Regions from separate parts of the Lysinibacillus fusiformis genome, predicted to be linked through region 2. Evidence: riboswitches for the same ligand, from Rfam matches in the RefSeq annotation. Region 2 holds a riboswitch; the other holds the start of a gene.
What was found. A riboswitch is a leader RNA that binds a small molecule or an ion and turns the genes downstream of it on or off. The one in region 2 is predicted to bind preQ1.
Positions count from the first base shown of each region.

Region 1: linked by a shared signal. The riboswitch ahead of queF (preQ(1) synthase) and the one ahead of JTI58_RS11525 (QueT transporter family protein) in region 2 are both predicted to bind preQ1.

Region 1 covers NZ_CP070490.1:1,748,935-1,753,365, forward strand. The annotation lists gene queD (6-carboxytetrahydropterin synthase QueD) at 1-426, opposite strand, end outside; gene queC (7-cyano-7-deazaguanine synthase QueC) at 430-1,089, opposite strand; PreQ1 riboswitch class I at 1,142-1,185, opposite strand; gene queF (preQ(1) synthase) at 1,209-1,709, opposite strand; PreQ1 riboswitch class I at 1,833-1,879, opposite strand; gene JTI58_RS08700 (hypothetical protein) at 2,136-2,321, opposite strand; gene JTI58_RS08705 (TetR/AcrR family transcriptional regulator) at 3,488-4,066, shown strand; gene JTI58_RS08710 (acyltransferase family protein) at 4,165-4,431, opposite strand, start outside.
Region 2 covers NZ_CP070490.1:2,349,124-2,353,554, reverse strand. The annotation lists gene JTI58_RS11535 (ABC transporter permease) at 1-596, opposite strand, end outside; gene JTI58_RS11530 (ABC transporter substrate-binding protein) at 682-1,704, opposite strand; PreQ1 riboswitch class I at 2,026-2,070, shown strand; gene JTI58_RS11525 (QueT transporter family protein) at 2,077-2,559, shown strand; T-box leader at 2,628-2,827, shown strand; gene trpB (tryptophan synthase subunit beta) at 2,887-4,050, shown strand; gene JTI58_RS11515 (long-chain fatty acid--CoA ligase) at 4,095-4,431, opposite strand, start outside.

The DNA.
Region 1 (4,431 bases), 600 kb from region 2:
CGGAGTTTCATAAAGTTTAATAAACTCTACACGCGCACCGTTATATCCTTCATCAAGCAAGGCCACTGTCAACTTTTCGTAAATCCACACAACTATATTCTCTGCCGTCGTATTCATAGGTGGAAGTGTTTCATTTAAATAACGGTGATCTAAATGAATCTCTATTTTTTGTTTCCATATTTCTTTTATATCGCCAAAATCAATCAGCAAACCACGTTCATCTGTGTAGCCACTCAGCCCTAATACTACACGATAGGTATGACCGTGCAGATTTTTACATTTCCCTTCATAATCATGTAAATGATGAGCAGCATCGAAGGTAAATTCCTTGCTTACGAGAACACGCTTTGCATGATAGTTCAATTGATTTTTTTGAATATCCACATCAATTTTTTGGAGTCTCTCGACGATTTTAAAATCTGACATGCTTTAAGACTCCTTCCTATAACGCAAATACTCATCAAGTCCTTTTTTTCGTAGTTTACATGCTGGGCATTCACCGCAACCATCAGCTATGACACCGTTATAGCAAGTCAACGTTCTTTCTCGAACAAAATCCAATGCCCCGAACTGATCAGCAAGCTCCCATGTCTGTGCCTTATTCAGCCACATCAACGGTGTATCAATTACAAAAGAATCATCCATCGATAAATTTAACGTTACATTCAAGGATTTAATAAAAACATCTCGGCAATCTGGATATCCGCTAAAATCTGTTTCACAAACGCCAGTCACGATATGCTTAGCTCCTATTTGACTCGCTAAAACACCTGCAAATGAAAGAAAGAGAAGATTTCGACCAGGAACAAAAGTCGATGGCAGCTCACCATTATCTCCGTCTTCTACTTTAATATCTTGTCGTGTCAAAGCATTCGGAGCAAGCTGGTTCAGGAGTGACATATCAAGCATATGATGCCTGATTCCAAGTTCACTCGCTATCTCTTTTGCACATTCTATTTCAAGACGATGCCTTTGACCATAATCAAAAGTGACTGCCTCAACCTCTTCAAAACGTTCTTTTGCCCAAAACAAACAAGTTGTACTGTCCTGACCTCCACTAAATACAACAATTGCTTTTTCCTGCTTCATCTATAAAACTCCCTTATATCAAAAAAACAGCACTCTAAGAAAAAGTGCTGCTTTCTTCTTAGTTTTTTAAAGAGGGTAGCTAAAAACCTCTTTCTTGATTGAACTATTCAAATCTTCATTTATCGATTATCAATTTTTTCTGGATTAAGATCGTGGTTCATTAAACGATATTTGGCGATTTCTTCATATTTCGTTCCTGGCTTCCCATAGTTACACCATGGATCGATCGAGATACCCCCACGTGGAGTAAATTTCCCCCAAACCTCAATATATCGTGGATCAAGCAATGCAATTAAATCATTCATAATGATATTGACGCAATCTTCATGGAAATCGCCGTGATTTCTAAAACTGAATAAATACAATTTTAGTGATTTACTCTCAACAATTTTTTTATCCGGGATATACGAGATGTACATCGTGGCAAAATCCGGCTGATTTGTCAGCGGGCATAAACTAGTGAACTCGGGACAATTAAACTTAACGAAATAATCTCGATTGGCATGTAGATTATCCACTGCCTCTAATACCTCAGGTGCATAATCATAGGAATACTTTGTACCTTGATTACCTAATAGGGTTAAATCCTTTAATCCTTCTTCATGACTTCTGCCAGACATAAAAAAACCTCCTTGTAAAAATGTTTCCCAACACTTTTCAAGAGAGGCATCACCAATCAGTCTATTAAAACATAAGTAAAACATAAAAAAGCCACGTCCGATATGGACATGGCATATTGTCATGTTTCCATAGTTTTTTATAGAGGGTATCAGCTATGAACCTCTCCCGTTCTAGTCCGGGCATTCTTTTCTTCAATATCGTACAAAAAATAGTACAGCACGTCAAATACATTTTTTTATAAAATCTTACCCTATGGAATACGACTTACAAGCAATATGAAAACTGCACTTAGACTAGTCACGAAGAACTGTATCATAATAAAGTGTGGTTTTAATGAAAATAGAAAAATGTTTCCGAAATTCTTGAATCATTTAAACTAAAGATTTCCACTTATCCTGCTAACCATTTGTTAGTAGCACCCCGATTTATAATCGCTCTAAATCCTGATATTCTTTCATATAAGGACCATCCTCTGCAACATATGAATGATACAATGCCTTTACTGCAAAATTTTTCTCTAAACCCATTTCAGATTTTAGCTTTTTTAATTCATCATGCAATGTTCGATGTTCATTGATTAGCTTTAGCATAATTGATTTATTATATTTCATTATATTCATCCTTTTTGTCTATAACTTGAGGAATTACAACTTTAAAATAGTTTGGAACTACAAAATACTTGAGCATCGGAAGCTGTTCTAGTATTTTGGAAAGCCTCTCTGTTTTTTTTACTGTCGAAAAGAAGAATAAACCTCATTTAGATACATTACGGTGAACCTAATCATAAGTAAAGGTAGTTTTTAAAAAAACAGGCACATTTGTATGAAGCAAATGTAACCGATCTGATTTGTATTGATTAACTGCAATTTATATAAACATTTTTCCCAAAAACACCCTAAATATCACAAAGATTAAACGTAAACTATATATATATTTAATACTTTAAGTGCCATTATTTATGTAGCATGCATTCGAGACAAACGGAGTGCTGTGTGTCACTCATAAGGAAGTAATAGTTAGGAGCCGCATCTATCTGTGTATTGAATGTGGTAGCTGAACGGGTCGAACTAAAGAAGTGAGGCTATTTGGATCCCCTGCAAAATCATGGAAAATATCTTCGAAGCATGACGCCACATTGATAAGTGGGTATAAGGAAAAGACTATGACAAAATATGTTTTAATCTTTTTCTTAATGCATATTTGAAAAGAGAAACTATAACCGTAGATAGAGGATTAAAAAAAAGCAACTCGAACCTTGGAGAATTAAAAGCTAGAGGAGTATCCTCAGAGGTTATGGGGGATGTCTATTAGTTAACGCAAGAAGCAGTCACACTACCTGGTGGTAGCGCCACAGGATCAAATAAACTTCTTTTTGAGTATATTATATTCATTCATATGTAGCTAAGTATTCGAAGATTTAGGATGCTGTCACTCCCTGTAAATTGCTGAATGCTCAAAAGTTCCTTAGGAAAATCCATAAACTTTTACAAAAAATTCAGACTCAAATTAAAACCTAAGCTATTTTAATGCAACGCTAGTGTCTTGATATAAATGAACAATAGGTAACATTAATTCTTCGGGATGTTTATAAAAGGCCATACAAAAATGCCCCCAATTAGATAAGATGAATTTTTTATTTGTCTACCTAATTGGGAGCATATCAATATTAGCTGTCTGTTTTTCTTAATACGTATTATTAAAACAATAATTACTTTTTAAACAGTTATTTATAGTAGAATTAATAATAACGTTATTGTAAGAAATGGAGTGAATAAATTTGGGAAGGGAAGAAAAGAAAAGACAAACTAAATTAGCTATAACAAACGCCGCTTTCAAATTATTTTCAGAAAATGGATATGAGTCGACAAAGGTTGAAGATATTGTGAAATTAGTTGGAGTTTCTAAGGGAACTTTTTTTAATTATTTTCCTACAAAAGAGGCAGTCATAGAAGATTTCGAAAGAATTTCAATCTATTCGGAAGCTGAAAAATTAATGAATATCACAAGTCCAGTTGTGCCTAAACTACTCTCTTCGTTAATTAATATCGTACATAATTTAAACTATACAAGGTCATTAAGAAGAGCAACTTTAATGGCAACTCTCTCAAGTGCTAATAATTTAAATAATCACATAGATAATATGAATAATCTTCGTGCTTTATTGATACCAATTTTTAAACATGGACAAGAAACGGGGGAATTTACACAAAAATTACCCCCTGAAACACTGGCAGACTTAACTATTCAAATGTTTATTGGTGTATTAACCCACTGGTGTCTTGGTGGAGGCGAAGATGATCTTATTACACAACTTATGATGAGTTTTGATGTTTTCTTTAAAGGAATATCTTCATAAAGATCCTGTTGATATCCAAAGTAATCCTGCGAGAATAGCCTGGGTTATAAAAACTCGCAGGTATGTTGTCAAAGAGAGAATTGGAGACAAGCAGAGAACTAATATATACTCTTCTTATTAAATTTATCGACTAAACTTTGAGAACGTCTATGATTTGTACCAGAGAATAGTAGACTAATAACCGGTAATTTTCGAATAATAAAATACGATATTAAATGGCTAAATACAATCCCCAATAGTGATGCTAATACAAATTTTATATAGCCTGAAACAGGTACACTAATTAAAATATATTGAATTCCAATTAAAACCGGAATATGAATTATATAAACACAAAAGGAATTTTTGGCTAGAATCTCCATCCA
Region 2 (4,431 bases):
CGAATCATTCGTTTATTATCACCAGTTGCTCGGATAGCTAGCCCGACCTCTGTCTTTAAGAACCAGTCTGCTATTAACTTAATTAAAATCGTGATGATTAATACGACAATCAGCACACTCCATGTACCTGGTACATGCTGAAAGCCCATGCCTTTTAATAGGTTATTAAGAGCAGCATCGATCCCTAAATTGCTCCAAAAAGCTTGAAACTTTGAAAAGATTGTTTCAGAGTTTAATAGTGGAATATTCGGGCGACCTATCGTATTTTCTGCAGTTAACCCCATGATGCGTAGATTAATCGAGTATAAAGCAATCATCATTAAAATCCCTGATAATAGTGGATTAATCTTTCCTTTCGTGTGAAGAATTCCTGTCATACATCCAGCAATAAATCCAGCAACAATTGCCACTAAAGTCGCTAAGATTGGGTGGTAGCCAAGCAAAACCATTGTTGCTGCCGTTGCCGCCCCTGTTACAAAGCTTCCATCAACCGTTAAATCCGGAAAATCTAACACCCGAAATGTTAAATATACACCAAGTGCCATAATTGCATAGATGATTCCTTGCTCCACTGCGCCAAATAATGCTAAAAACATCGTTGAATCATCTCCTAAATCTCTTAATTATTTATATCGCTTGTAAAATGAAGATAAAGCGGGGATAGTTCTCCCCCGCTTCGTTTTACTTTTCTAGAATTTCTGCACCCCAAGAATCTTTCATTTCGATTCCTAAATCATCCGCTACTTTTTTATTGATTAATAGTTTCAGATTTTGAGGATATTGTGCTGGTGTATCAGCAGGTGTTGCTTCACCTTTTAAAATTTTCACAGCCATTTGACCTGCTTCATAACCGATATCGAAATATTCAAATCCATAAGCAGCTAAACCACCACGTGCCACAGAATCTAATTCTCCTACGACTAATGGTAATTTATTCGTATTGGCAACATCAATTACCGATTCTAAAGCAGAAACTACTGTGTTATCAGTAATAATATAGAAAGCATCTACTTTACCAATTAGAGATTCTGTCGCTTGCTTTACATCTGCTGAAGTGGATGCTGATGCTTCTACCACCGTTAAACCTTGTTCATCCATAACCTTTTTCACTTCTGAAACTTGTGCAACTGAGTTTTGCTCACCCGCATTGTAGACCATCCCTACTTTTTTCGCACCAAGGTCTTGTAAGAATGCTACTGTTTTAGAAATCGTTTCAGGATGTAGATCAATTGTGCCTGTAATATTTTTCCCTGGCTTCTCCATTGAGTCGATTAACTGTGCACCAACAGCATCTGTAACCGATGTGAAAATAATTGGAATATCACTTGTTGCTGTTGCAGCTGCTTGTGCAGAAGGTGTAGAGTTAGCAAAAATTAAATCTACGTTTGCACTCACTAGATTGTTAGCAATCGTTGTGTTAAGGCTGTTATCTCCTTGCGCAATTTGTGGATCGTATTCAACTTTTAAGCCAGCATCTTCAATTGCTTTTTTAAAGCCTTCCGTTGCTGCGTTTAACGATGGATGCTCAACAATTTGAGTAATCCCGATTTTATATGTTTTATCGTCTGCATTTCCGCTCTCACTTGCATTGTTTGTTTCATTTCCTTTTGAATCTGTTGTACTAGAGCCACCACTACCACAAGCAGCAAGTAGTAACACTAATCCAAAAAGAAGGAATGATAGCTTCTTCACATTGCTTTTCACAAATAATCCCCCCGATTATGTTCTCAAATATCTACCGCACTTTATCCAAACAAAGTGTGAATGTATCGCTATATTATCGTTATTATCGAGCTCAGTCAACAACATTATGAATGTTCTGACTTTTAAAAGTGACAAAATATTTTAGTTTTTCATTCAATTTGGCGCTTTAAACCGCTAAACTACGCTGTTTTAGTTATTCTATTTCTTTTTTCAACATAGTAAAAAATATTTATGACAATTTTGCGACGATAGGACATTATAGACAAAGTCTGACATTTGACTTCTACTAGATATGTATAATAAAATATTTACTTGTGTGAAAGCACCGTGGTTCGTAACCATCCCACGAAAAAAAACTAAGGAGAAATGAATATGAAAATAAAATTTTTAGCAGCAAGTGGTATCATTGCGGCTCTCTATATAGCTGTGACCATGCTTGTTGCACCATTTGGTTTTACGGAGGTACAGTTCCGAGTATCCGAGATGTTTAACCATTTAGTAGCATTTAATCCACGCTTTGCCGTAGGGATTATTATTGGTGTATTGATCTCTAATCTCTTTTCACCACTTGGCATTTACGATTTAGTGTTTGGTGTAGGTCATTCAATGATTACACTTGGCCTGTTTATTTTAATCTGTAAATTTGTCAAAAATATATGGGCACGTTTAATTATTAATACATTGCTATTTACATGCACCATGTTTATCATTGCCTTTGAGCTGAACTTAGCCTTAGAGCTGCCATTCTTTTGGACTTGGCTAACAGTAGCGGCGGGTGAATTTGTTGTATTAGCTGTTGGTGCGCCGATTATGTATGTATTAAACAAACGCCTTCACTTTAATAATTTGATTTAACTGACGGGTCTTTTTAGATTCGTCTTTTTTCTTGACACTATTCTGAAAATATTCTACAATTCTTTCTAATAAATGCAAGGAAGAAGAGTAGTAGCAAGCATTGTTACTTCAAGAGAGCTGGTGGGTGGTGTGAACCAGTAGTACAGACTTGTGAATGGACTTCAGAGCAGCCTTATCAAATGTAAGGCCGATTTGCTCCCCGTTACCGGAGCAGGAAAGCGCGCAAAAATTGCGAATAAAGGTGGCACCACGGTTACTCGTCCTTTTTATGAGGGATTGGAGTGGCTTTTTTTTATGGAAAAATTAGCATAGAGGAGTCGAGTAAAGATGAGTACAATAGTAGAGAAAAAGGGATATTTCGGTGAATTTGGTGGAAGCTTTGTTCCAAAGGAGCTTCAAAATGTTTTAAATATACTAGATGAGAATTTTCAAAAGTATAAAGAGGATGATGACTTTAAGCAAGAATTAGATTACTATTTCCGTGAATATGTTGGTCGTAAATCCCCTCTTTATTTTGCAGAAAATTTAACAAAGCAATTGGGTGGTGCAAAAATTTATTTAAAACGTGAAGACCTTAACCATACAGGCTCACATAAAATCAATAATGTACTAGGACAGATCTTACTAGCCAAACGTATGGGAGCAAACCGCGTGATTGCCGAAACAGGTGCAGGTCAACATGGTGTAGCAACAGCTACAGCTTGTGCCATGTTTGGAATGGATTGCACGATTTATATGGGCTTGGAGGATACAAAGCGTCAGGCATTGAACGTATTTCGCATGGAGCTTCTTGGCGCGAAAGTCGTAGCGGTTGATAAAGGGCAGGGTCGCCTAAAGGATGCAGTTGATGAAGCATTTGCTGACTTAGTAGAAAACTATGAAACTACGTTCTATTTATTAGGTTCAGCAGTTGGTCCACATCCCTTCCCTACAATGGTTAAACATTTTCAATCAGTGATTAGCCGCGAAAGTCGTGAACAGATTTTAGAGAAAGAAGGAAAGCTTCCAACAGCGGTTCTTGCCTGTGTCGGCGGTGGTAGTAATGCCATTGGGGCATTTGCTGACTATATTGCAGACGAAGATGTTCGCCTTATTGGAATAGAGCCGGATCAAGCTGCTACCTTAAACGAAGGAACACCAGGTGAGCTACACGGCTTCAAATGCTTAGTGCTGCAGGACGCAGACGGTAATCCGCTCCCAACCTATTCAATAGCAGCTGGTTTAGATTATCCCGGTGCTGGACCTGAGCATAGCCATTTGAAAACAATTGGTCGTGCTGAGTATGTGACCGTGACCAATGAAGAAGTTTTAGAAGCATTCCAAGTACTTTCCAAGGTTGAAGGTATTATTCCTGCTCTTGAAAGCTCACATGCAGTCGCACATGCTCTAAAATTAGCACCAACTTTATCACCTGAGGAAAGCATTATTATTAATATCTCTGGTCGTGGTGATAAAGACGTTGAACAAGTTTTCCACATGTTAACTAAATAACTCAATAAAAGAGCGACTTCCGTTTAGGGAAATCGCTCTTTTAACTATACCAATGATCTAGGATAAAAATCTGCTACATTATCTCGCAGCTTTGCTTTCAGAAATTTTCCAACAGATGTCTTTGGAATTTCCTCTAAAAATACGACTGCATCTGGTACCCACCATTTGGCAAATTGATTTTCTAAAAAGGCAAGAAGCTCATGTTCAGTTACTGATTGTCCCTCTTTCAATACCACACAAGCTAATGGACGCTCCTGCCATTTAGCATGAGGCATGGCAATGACAGCCGCTTCTAAAACTGCATCATGTGTCATCAGTGCATTTTCCAAATCAACAGAGGAAATCCATTCGCCACCTGATTTAATAAGATCCTTCGTACGG